DNA from 3 places in the Phyllobacterium sp. NPDC097923 genome. Region 3 is predicted to be linked to each of the others. Evidence: riboswitches for the same ligand, from Rfam matches in the RefSeq annotation. Region 3 holds a riboswitch; each other region holds the start of a gene.
What was found. Region 3 has a riboswitch for thiamine pyrophosphate ahead of thiC (phosphomethylpyrimidine synthase ThiC). Riboswitches for the same ligand answer to the same signal wherever they lie in the genome.
Positions count from the first base shown of each region.

Region 1: linked by a shared signal. The riboswitch ahead of thiB (thiamine ABC transporter substrate binding subunit) and the one ahead of thiC (phosphomethylpyrimidine synthase ThiC) in region 3 are both predicted to bind thiamine pyrophosphate.
Region 2: linked by a shared signal. The riboswitch ahead of ACIQWS_RS00930 (ABC transporter permease) and the one ahead of thiC (phosphomethylpyrimidine synthase ThiC) in region 3 are both predicted to bind thiamine pyrophosphate.

Region 1 covers NZ_JBIWBL010000002.1:474,644-478,433, reverse strand. Annotated here, with positions in the region: gene ACIQWS_RS14695 (ABC-F family ATP-binding cassette domain-containing protein) at 1-390, opposite strand, end outside; gene ACIQWS_RS14690 (YMGG-like glycine zipper-containing protein) at 547-918, opposite strand; gene ACIQWS_RS14685 (hypothetical protein) at 1,063-1,353, opposite strand; gene ACIQWS_RS14680 (thiamine diphosphokinase) at 1,457-2,083, opposite strand; gene ACIQWS_RS14675 (hypothetical protein) at 2,138-2,335, opposite strand; TPP riboswitch at 2,493-2,609, shown strand; gene thiB (thiamine ABC transporter substrate binding subunit) at 2,654-3,673, shown strand; gene thiP (thiamine/thiamine pyrophosphate ABC transporter permease) at 3,678-3,790, shown strand, end outside.
Region 2 covers NZ_JBIWBL010000001.1:186,469-190,258, forward strand. Annotated here, with positions in the region: gene ACIQWS_RS00915 (ABC transporter ATP-binding protein) at 1-54, shown strand, start outside; gene ACIQWS_RS00920 (ABC transporter ATP-binding protein) at 51-824, shown strand; gene ACIQWS_RS00925 (TadE/TadG family type IV pilus assembly protein) at 950-1,900, shown strand; TPP riboswitch at 1,957-2,059, shown strand; gene ACIQWS_RS00930 (ABC transporter permease) at 2,171-2,914, shown strand; gene ACIQWS_RS00935 (ABC transporter substrate-binding protein) at 2,953-3,790, shown strand, end outside.
Region 3 covers NZ_JBIWBL010000001.1:2,261,033-2,264,822, forward strand. Annotated here, with positions in the region: gene thiO (glycine oxidase ThiO) at 1-233, opposite strand, end outside; gene thiC (phosphomethylpyrimidine synthase ThiC) at 233-2,065, opposite strand; TPP riboswitch at 2,163-2,279, opposite strand; gene ACIQWS_RS11425 (NAD(P)H-dependent oxidoreductase) at 2,369-2,938, opposite strand; gene rpsU (30S ribosomal protein S21) at 3,147-3,422, opposite strand; gene ACIQWS_RS11435 (RidA family protein) at 3,672-3,790, opposite strand, start outside.

The DNA of each region.
Region 1 (3,790 bases), on a different contig from region 3:
CAGCGCCGCACGCCGCGCCTCGCCGCCCGACAGATTGTCCGGCTTTTCCTCGCCGGTCAGGCCGAGATGTTCAAGAATGTAGCTGACGCGGTAGAGATCGTCCGCTGGTCCCAGACCCGCCTCGACATAGTCGCGGACATTGGCAAAACCTTCCATATCGGGCGCCTGGGCGAGATAGCGGACGGTGACGCCGGGATGACGGAACACTTCGCCGTCGGTCGGCGTGATAAAACCCGCCGCGATCTTGAGCAGCGTCGACTTGCCGGACCCGTTGCGGCCGACAAGGGCGATGCGATCGCCCTCGCTGACGGAAATCGCCGCATCGCTGAGGAGCGGCGTGCCGCCAAACGTCAATGCAATCCGGTCAAGACGAAGAAGGGGTGGAGCCATGGCGTTTTTCAGTTCTGGAAAAGGAGCGCAATTGCCGGACATCAGTGCCGACGGGCGCTTGTCGGCGAGATTGGCGCCGCTGTCAAATATCTTTATGGCGTAAAACAGAACAGGCCGGAAAACCGGCCTGTCTGGATCCGTTCAGCAACGCGCCGCTCAGTAGCCGCCGTTGTTGTAACCGTTGTTGTTGTATCCGCCATAGGCAGCGCCGCGGCCGCCATTGCCTTCGCAGGGGGCATTGTAGATGCTGCCATCGGGCCGCTGATAACGGCAAAGATTCTGATTGCCATTGCCGCCGCCGCTTGGCGTCGTTGCCGTACCGACAGCCGCACCGAGAAGCGCGCCGCCGGCCGCACCGATCACAGTGCTCTTGGTATTGTGCCCGAGTGCCTGTCCGGCGAGTGCGCCGACACCGCCTCCGATCAACGCGCCCGTCCCGGCCCGCTGGTTCTGTTCGCTCGTTTCACAACCGGCCAATGACATGGCCAGAAGCGCGGAAACCGCAATGGCGGTCAAACGAAAACTCATTAGTCAATCCTCTCAACATGAATATAGCGGCCATATCGTGCGGGCTTAATGCGGCAGAACAAAGATCAGCCCATGCACCCCGGCAGCCTCAAACAAAAACAGGCCGGTTTCCCGGCCTGTTCCGCTTTCCCTGATGGGGAAGGATTAGTAACCGCGGCAAGGCGCGCGATAACGCTCGCCGTAACGGTTTTCATATGTGCAGTAACGGCGGCCATCATTGTTGGCCGTTGCGGCACCAACAGCCACACCACCAACACCACCGATGGCAGCACCAGCCAGTGCGCCACGGCCACCACCGATTGCACCACCAGCCAAAGCACCAAGTGCTGCACCGCCAACGCCATAACCCGCTGTACGCTGTTCACTTGTTGTGCAACCGGCTACCGAAAATGCCAGAAGCGCGGCAACTGCTACTGTCGACAAACTTTTCAACATGGAAGACCTCTCCCGTTTCAAAACTAAACTAACCAGCTTGCGTCCCCAATGCTGTGCCGCAAGAATTGCACTTTCCGCGTTGTTTTACAAGCGGTTCGCAATTTCACGGCGCAGCAATCAGGACTGCATTGCCTGAACGAAGCGATACGTGGAGATTTCCACACACGGCATTCGACACTGTAAGCGATGAACCGAAAGAAAGTTCCATATTTTCCAGCGGCCATCGCGCACCATGGATAAATAATCCGCGCAGGGACGTAAAGGCCACAATGCTGAATACCGTTCCATCGGCAAAATCGAACGCATATTCTCCTGCAACCAGGGGATGCGCTTCCTCGCTTCCGCTGGAGAGAATGATCTTCCGGCCTTCCGCCGCATGGCGGGTGGCCATGGTCAGGTGCAGCAGGGTGTGGTCGGTGCGTTCACCGCCAAAGGCGCCGCACAGGATCACTTCGGTGGCGCCCAGCCGGTAGGCTTCGTTGAGTGCCAGTTCGCCGTCGGTCATGTCCTTGGCGGCCGGAAAAACCGAACGCGGCACATGCGCATAGCGTTCGGCAAGTTCAGGCGATGTCGAATCGAAATCGCCCAGCCACAACTCGGGTTCAACGCCCAGCGCCTGCGCATGGGCAATGCCGCCATCGGCGGCAAGAACGCGCGCCCCGGCAATGAGATGCCGGAGACGGTCGGTGACGTGAACGGTTCCACCAAGAAGAAGGACGAATTTGCTCATGCACCGGCCATAGCATGGCACAAGCCGGTCGCACAGGGCATCCGTGATTCGAGGTTAAACGAAGCGCCCGAGTGCAATCGCGGCCATGCCGGCAATCGCCACGCCGATGGCCAGAAACAGGCTCGGATAAAGCTCCGGGATGAATTTCTGCCGACGCGGACGCAGGAGAATCGCCTTGCGGCGGGCGTTTTGGGAAGCCGGGTTCTGCTGTACCCTGACATGGGAATGATAAAAACCGTGACCACGAAACATGATTGACCCTTTCCATCGGAAAACAGCCGCACGGGATGTTTTCGCTAGCGACAATAGGCGCGCCAGTATCAGCTTTCGATTTGGCAGAACCGGCAAAACATAAAGATTTCATAAGCATCGACCGCTTGCACGGCTCCGGCCGAACCTCTATCCTTGTCACGCTCTAACGGGGTGCCGGTCGCATGGACCGGCTGAGAGGCGCACGGGGAGACCCTGCCAACCCGCGGAACCTGATCCGGTTTGTACCGGCGGAGGGATTAGACGCGGCAGATTTGCCGGCGCACCAATCCTTTTGAACACTGCTGATAGGAGGCGCCGATGCGGCCATTCGAGACTATTGTAAAAACAGCGGCCATTGTGACCGCTCTGTTCGCCGTCATTCCCCTTGGCACCGCCCATGCCGAAGGCAAACTCACCGTCTACACCTATGAAAGCTTCACCGCCGAATGGGGTCCCGGCCCGAAGGTCAAGCAAGCCTTCGAAAAGCAATGTGCCTGCACGGTCGAATTCGTGGCGGTTGCCGATGGCGTTGCCCTGCTCAACCGGGTCAAGCTGGAAGGCGAGTCAACCAAGGCGGATGTGGTGCTCGGCCTCGACACCAACCTGACCTACGAGGCCAGGCAAACCGGCCTGTTTGCCCCCCATGGCATCGACACCTCCGCTGTTAACATCCCCGGCGGCTACAAGGATGATACCTTCGTTCCCTACGATTACGGCTATTTCGCCGTCATCTATGATTCGGAGAAGCTGAAGACCCCGCCGGAAAGCCTGAAGGAACTGGCCGAAGGCGACCCGAAGCAGAAGATCGTCATCGAAGACCCCCGCACCTCGACGCCCGGTCTCGGCCTGCTGCTCTGGGTCAAGTCGGTCTATGGCGACAAGGCGGGAGAAGCCTGGGCGAAGCTGAAAGACCGCGTGCTGACCGTCACGCCCGGCTGGTCGGAGGCCTATGGCCTCTTCACCAAGGGCGAAGCACCGCTGGTGCTGTCCTACACGACGTCCCCGGCCTATCACCTGATCGCCGAGCGCGTGGACCGCTATAAGGCCATTTCGTTCAGCGAAGGCCATTACCTGCAGGTAGAAGTCGCGGCCCAGACCGTCAACGGGGTGAAAAACCCGCTATCGGCGCAGTTTCTTGCCTTCATGACCAGCCCGGCGTTTCAGGATGCGATTCCTGAAAACAACTGGATGTATCCGGCTGCGAAAACCACCGACGCGCTGAACCCGGCCTTCGAAACCCTTGTTCAACCCGTCAAGACCCTGGCCTTCCCGTCCGAGGAGGTCGCCAAGAACCGCAAAGCCTGGATCGATGAGTGGCTCGCGGCCATGAGCCTGTAGCATTGTGATTGCCATCCGCAGTTTCAGACCTTGGGCGGGGGCATACGCCCTCGCCTTTCTGGCGGCACTTGCGGGTGGCGCACTTCTCAGTCTCGCATCCGAAGCGCTGCGCGGCGG
Region 2 (3,790 bases), 2.1 Mb from region 3:
GCCGATACCCATCCTCTCCCTGTCCTTGATCGCAAGCCGGAGTGGGCGGCATGACGACATCTCCTGCCAAAGCGCTTGTCGTCGACAAGCTTGAAGTCACGTTCGACCGTTTCCGTGCCTTGCGGGGTGTCAGCCTCGATGTGATGCCGGGTGAATCCTTCGGGCTCGTCGGTGAATCCGGCTCCGGCAAATCGACATTGCTGCGGGCGGTTGCCGGGCTTGCGCCAACCAGCGGCGGTTCGATCACCGTGAATGGCAAGCTGCTGGACAAGAAGCGCACCAAGGCGTTCTATCGTGAAGTGCAGATGGTGTTCCAGGACCCCTATGGCTCGCTGCACCCGCGCCAGACCGTCGACCGGCTTCTGCTCGAACCACTGGCGGTCCACGGATTTGCCGACATCGAAAAGCGCATCCTGCGCGCGCTCGACGAGGTGGGTCTCGGCTCCAGCTTCCGCTTCCGCTATTCGCATCAGCTGTCCGGCGGCCAGCGCCAGCGTGTCGCCATCGCCCGGGCATTGATTCTGGAGCCGTCGATCCTGCTGCTCGATGAACCAACGTCGGCGCTCGATGCATCCGTACAGGCCGAAGTGCTGAACCTGCTGGAACAGATACGCCGCGACCGCAAGCTGACCTTCCTGATGGTCAGTCACGATCTGGCGGTGGTCACCCACATGTGCGACCGGCTGATGGTCATGCAGAGCGGTGCCGAGGTGGAGCGCCTTTCCGCCGCCGATCTTGCCGCCCGCAAGGTGACGCAGGCCTATACGCGCAATCTGCTCGTTGCCAGCGAGGGTTTTGTGCGGCCGGGCGCACCCGCTGCCTAGGTCGTGCTTTATCGGATTTTTACCATGGTGCACGACTTATCGCAGATTGAGACAATCTGAACGAATTTGCTAAGCAGGCATTTACGGCATGGCCTTCATGGTTCGCTCAACAACCGGAGCGGGCTATGAGCAAATTCAAACAATTCCTGAGAGACAAGCGTGGGGCCACGGCACTGACCTTCGGTCTGCTGCTTGTGCCGCTTATGGGCATGACCGGTCTTGCCCTTGACTATACCGTTGCCTCAAATGAAAGAGTCAATTTGCAGAACGCCGCTGACACAGCGGCGCTGGCCGGTGCCTCCATCTTCACGGGTGGCAATGCACAGGCTGCCGAGGACAGGGCACGGGCCTTTTTGCGGGCCAATCTTGGCGCCAAGGCGAGCACTGTCAGTGTCAATTTCAGTGCAAAGGACCAGAAGGTTACCGTCAATCTGGGAGGGCAGACCAATACCCTCTTCATGTCGTTGCTGAACCAGAACTCAGTCCAGATTGGTGTTACCGCCACCGCCCTTGCACCGCTCAAACCAAGCAGCGCTTCCATTACCGTTGGCGATGTCTACGGCTACTGGTTCAAACGTGTGACCATTGTTGGGGTGTTGCTAAATGGCACCGAGAAGGCTTTGGGAACAGTTGTGTACAACCCCTATGATCACAGCGGCGCTAACGGGCGGGGGACCGGTACCACTGTTCCCAATAAGAATCAGATGACGACAATCAATCTTGACGGGTACAAAGATCTCTATTTGAAAATGGACGTCAAACAGGATGGTTGCGATCTGGGTAAGAGAAACAAGAACACCAACAACAGATATGTACAATGCGTTACTGATTCCACGCAGACCCAATACGACGCGACCTTGAAAACAAATGATAAAGACCAAGTGTACTATCTGTTTGTTGATGGGAAGCAATTGCCGAAGGGCACAATACCACCGATCCTTGATATTCTGAGCTGTACCGGTACCCATCAGCATGCATGGGAAGATGGCGGTGGTTGGGATCAGCAGGACTTTTTCTATACCGTTGTCACGGCCTGCAAAGCTGTCGATGGCGAGAATGTCCGCCTGACCAACTGATGTCTGCAATCCCTGTGCGGCGCGATTGACTTTACGCCGCCGCCGCTCCATCATGACTTCATTCCGAGGGGGGCACTGTACAGTGCTGAGATAGCGTCGAGCTGGACCCTTGAACCTGATCCGGGTTATGCCGGCGTAGGAACGGGAATTGAGCATTCTTCACGCACTCTGCCTTGTCTTCGCACATATCCGGATCTCCACACGTTTGATGGAGTCCTGCAGATGCCGTTTTCGCTGAACCACCAATCGCCGAGTCTGTGACGGCCCGCCATGCGCATGCTCGTCCGCATCGCCGGAGCCCTGCTGGCTGTGCTTGCGTGCTGGCAGCTCGCTGTCTGGATGCTGCAGCCGCCGCGCTTCATCCTGCCCGGCCCCGGTTCTGTCATTGCCTCCCTGGTCGAGCAGCAGCATTATCTCCTGAGCAACGCCGCCATCACGGTGCTTGAGATCGTGCTCGGGCTGTTCTTCGGTGCCATCGCCGGAATCCTTGTTGCGCTTCTGGTGGCCGGCCTGCCGGGTTTCGGCCAGATCGTCTGGCCGCTCCTGTTGGTCTTGCAGGCGCTCCCGGTCTTTGCCATTGCACCGCTTCTGGTTCTCTGGTTCGGCTTCGGCCTCGCGTCCAAGGTCGTCATGGCCAGCCTGATCATCTTCTTCCCCGTTGCCTCGTCCTTTGCCGATGGACTGCGCCGGACCAGTCAGGACCTATTGGATGCCGCCGCCCTCACACAGGCCTCGCCGCTGGCGACACTGTTCCTCATCCGCGTGCCCAGCGCCTTGCCCGGCCTCGGTTCGGGCCTGCGTGTTGCGGCGGTCTTTGCCCCCATTGGCGCCGTGATCGGCGAATGGGTCGGTGCCTCGCGCGGACTGGGCTTCGTCATGCTGCAGGCCAATGCTCGCATGCAGACCGATACGCTGTTTGCCGCCCTCATCATCCTCGCCGTTCTGACCATTGTTCTGCGTTTCCTCGTCGATGCCTTCGCCGCACGTCTCACGCCCTGGGTGCAGGCATCATGACCGCCCCGTTTTCCCGTCCCGTTGATAAAGGAATGCCCATGTTTCGCCGCCGCGCGTTTGCCCCCGCCATCATCCTGCTGGCCGCCTTGTCTCTCCTCGCATCACCCGCAGCGGCGGCAGACAAGCTGTCTGTCTTGCTGGAATGGTTCGTCAATCCCGACCATGCGCCGCTGGTGATTGCCCGCGAGAAGGGCTTCTTCAGCGAAGCGAAACTGGACGTGGATCTGATCCCGCCGGCCGATCCGGCAGCGCCGCCGCGTCTCGTGGCGGCCAAGCAGGCGGACATCGCCATCGGCTATCAGCCCAACCTCTATCTCAGCCATGACGAAGGCCTGCCGCTGGTGCGTTTCGGCACCCTGGTGGAGACGCCGCTCAACACGGTGACCGTCCTCGCCGATGGCCCGATCAAGAGCCTGAAGGACCTGAAGGGCAAAAAAGTCGGGTTCTCCGTGGCTGGTTTTGAGGATGCCATGCTCGGCGCCATGCTGAAATCCGAAGGCTTGAAGACGGGCGATGTCGAGCTGATCAATGTCAACTTCGCGCTGTCGGCATCGCTGATCGCCAATCAGGTGGATGCCACGGTGGGCGGCTACCGCAATTTCGAGCTGACGCAGATGGCGCAGGAAGGTCACAAGGGAACGGCATTCTTTCCCGAGGAGCATGGCGTTCCCGTTTACGACGAGCTGATCTTCCTGACCCATCCCGATCTGGCGAAAGACAACCGTTTGAAACGTTTCATCGGCGCCGTGGAAAAGGGAGCGATCTATCTGACCAACCATCCCGATGAGTCCTGGTCGCTGTTCGTCAAGGCCTATCCCGATCTCGACAATGCGCTGAACCGGCAGGCATGGATCGATACATTGCCGCGTTTTGCCA
Region 3 (3,790 bases):
CGCCCCGGCAGGGCCGCCTCCCACCAGGAGGCAGCCTTCAATCCGAGTTCCAGCACCTGTTCATCGGCGCTTTCCCGCTCGCAATAGGGCGCAAGCATGCCGCCCGCATACCAGGAGGCGGTCGACGACGTGTCGCGGCGCGGGTCGAAGACGGTCACGTCTGCGCCCCGCGCCATCAGTTCATGTGCGGCGGTGAGCCCGGCCACGCCAGCGCCTTTGACAAGGATGCGCATCAGAAATCATCACCCCCGACCGGTATGGGCACGGCTGCTGATTTCAGCGGCATGTAGAGATCACCGCCCTGCCGGAATTTTTCCGCCATGGCCGACATGCCCTCCTTCTGCGCTTCGGCGCGGATATCGTGGGAAATCCGCATCGAACAGAATTTCGGTCCGCACATGGAGCAGAAATGCGCGACCTTGTGTGCCTCCTTCGGCAATGTCTCGTCGTGGAACAGTCGCGCCGTTTCGGGATCGAGCGACAGGTTGAACTGGTCTTCCCAGCGGAACTCGAAGCGCGCCCGCGACAGGGCATCGTCCCGCACCTGTGCCGCCGGATGGCCCTTGGCAAGGTCCGCCGCGTGGGCGGCGATCTTGTAGGTGATCACCCCGATCTTCACATCGTCGCGGTTGGGTAGGCCCAGATGTTCCTTCGGTGTGACATAGCAAAGCATGGCGGTGCCGAACCAGCCGATCATCGCCGCACCGATCCCCGACGTGATGTGATCATAGCCGGGCGCGATATCGGTGGTGAGCGGTCCCAGCGTATAGAACGGCGCCTCGCCGCAGACGGCAAGCTGCTTGTCCATGTTCGCCTTGATCTTGTGCATCGGCACGTGGCCGGGGCCCTCGATCATCACCTGGCAACCCTTGGCCCAGGCAATCTGCGTCAGTTCCCCCAGCGTCTCCAGCTCGGCAAACTGCGCAGCATCGTTCGCATCGGCAATGGAACCCGGCCGCAGCCCGTCACCCAGCGAGAAGCTGACATCATAGGCACGGCAGATATCGCAGATTTCCTCGAAATGCTCGTAGAGGAAACTTTCCCGGTGATGATGCAGGCACCACTTGGCCATGATCGAGCCGCCGCGCGACACGATGCCGGTGACACGGTCGACGGTCAGCGGGATGTAATGCAACCGAACACCCGCATGGATGGTGAAATAATCGACACCCTGCTCCGCCTGTTCGATCAGCGTGTCGCGATAGACCTCCCACGTCAGGTCCTCAGCGATGCCGCCGACCTTTTCCAGCGCCTGATAGAGCGGCACGGTGCCGATCGGCACGGGGGCGTTGCGGATGATCCATTCGCGGATATTGTGGATGTTGCGGCCGGTCGACAGGTCCATCACCGTGTCGGCACCCCAGCGGATGGCCCAGACCATTTTTTCCACTTCCTCAGCCATGGAGGAGGTCACTGCGGAATTGCCGATATTGGCATTGATCTTGACCAGGAAGTTGCGGCCGATGATCATCGGTTCAAGTTCGGGATGGTTGACATTGGCCGGAATGATCGCCCTGCCCCGGGCAATCTCCTCGCGGACGAATTCCGGTGTGACATAATCCGGCACCGACGCGCCGAAGGAATTGCCGTCGCGCTCCAGCTGCGCCCGCGCCGCGTCGCGGCCGAGGTTTTCACGGATCGCCACATATTCCATCTCCGGCGTGATGATCCCCGCCCGGGCATAGGCGAGCTGCGTCACGGCTTTATCGCCCTTCGCCCGCAATGGCCGGTTGCGTACCGGGAACTCCGGGGTCAGCCGTTCACCGGTGACGAAGCCATTGTCCTCCAGCCTGACGTGGCGGCCGTCATAGGCGGCAAGGTCGGCATGGCTGGCAAGCCAGCTTGCGCGGATGCGCGGCAGGCCCTTGGCGATGTCAATGGCAACATTGGCATCGGTATAGGGTCCGGACGCGTCGTACACCGTCACCGGCGGCTCGCCCGCCGTCGGGTGCACCGATATCTGGCGCAATGGCACGCGGATATCCGGATGGATATGGCCGGGTTTGTAAATTTTGATCGAGGCCGGCAGCGGTCCTGCCGAAACGGTTGGGGTAATTGCGGTCATCATCAGGCTCCTAAGCAATCAAGCGTGGAAACCCAGTTCTGTGCCGGAAGGATGAAAAGAGATTGCGAATCCGGATACGGATGTGCCGAGGCTGACTCGCATGACTTTCGCACCGTCCCTACGCCAGTATGAACTGGATCAGGTTCAACGGGTCACTGCGCTGCAAAAGCCAGCAGAATCTCAGCCCCTTGTCGGGACCCCCCTGGTGAATGTCTTGAATTGAACGCCCGATCCGCCATTTGTCAAGCGAATCGGTAAAATCGTGTGTGTAGCGCCCGGTCGATTCCAGGCGCCTTGACCGGATCAGGCGGCGCGCAGCGGCTTCAACGCATTGCTCCACTTGAGCAATTCGCCAATCATGGTGTTGGCGCTGGCGGTCACCAGTTCATTGGCCTGGAAGACGCCTTCATCGTTGATGAACTGCTGGTACGCCGGAACGGGAACGCCTTCGGGAATGGGAACCATCCGCAGGCCTGCGATGAGACCCTTGACCGATTCGACCGAGCGCAGGCCGCCCGACACGCCGCCATAGCTGACGAAGCCGACCGGCTTGTAGTTCCATTCCTGCCACAGATAGATGATCGCATTGGTCAGGGACGGCGGAGCGAAATAGTCATATTCCGGCGTCACGAACACGATCGCATCGCCCGCCTCGATCAGCGCGCTCCACTTTTTCGTGTGCGCATGCTCATACTTGCGGGCGCGCGGGTGGTTGGGCTCGTCGAAAACCGGCAGGTTGAGATCCGCCAGGTCAATCAGAACAGGCTCGAACTGGCCGTCCTGGCTGGCAAAATCATGGAACCACTTGGCAACCGGCTGACCGGCGCGGCCCGGACGGGTGCTGACGTGGACGATGTTGAGCTTGGGTGCCATTGAAAGGTCTCCATAAGGCTTGACGAGTATGGAGCATGCATAGGCGCGGCGTGATGCGGCGCACAAGAAGGCACTTTTTTGAAACTGGGTAATATCGATGTGAAGACGATAGTTATGGCGGAGTCTTCACAAAACGAAACCCGCTCCAGCATGGCTCGCTGTGCGGGTTCTGTCGCGTTTTGCAAGGACCGGAAACTCCGGTCATTGATTATCGGTTGTTGTTGAAATCGCTGGAAGCGGCACCTGGACGGGCAACGCGTTCTTTCTTCTTCGGACCAGGAAGCAGACCTTCACGCTGTGCCTGCTTGCGCGCTGCCTTGCGGGCGCGGCTGACGGCTTCAGCCTTTTCACGGACACGGCGCTCGGACGGCTTTTCAAATGCCTGGCGCGCCTTCATTTCGCGAAAGAGACCTTCGCGCTGCATCTTCTTTTTCAGGACCCGGAGGGCCTGTTCAACATTGTTATCACGGACGAGAACTTGCAATCGTTTTCCTTACCCATGCTTGTCTCGTCTTGCGGGCGTAAGCGTCACAATCAGACAAGCGTTTGATGAATTACCACAACGGCAATCCCGAGAAGCGCGGACTTTATTCATTCCCGCGCTAAAAATCCAGTGCACGGGAGCAGTTTTACTGACATCCACTTCATTTCATCCCGGCAAATTCAATATTTCCGCCGGGATGAACCTGTCGCTTTGCCAAATCCGCCGCATCGGACGGATTTCGGCAGGGAATCAGATGGCAGCGGTGATGATGATTTCGACGAGATAATCCGGGGTCGCCAGCTTGGCTTCGCCGGTGGCGCGCGCAGGCGTGTTGGCCGGATCGACCCAAGCATCCCAAACCGCATTCA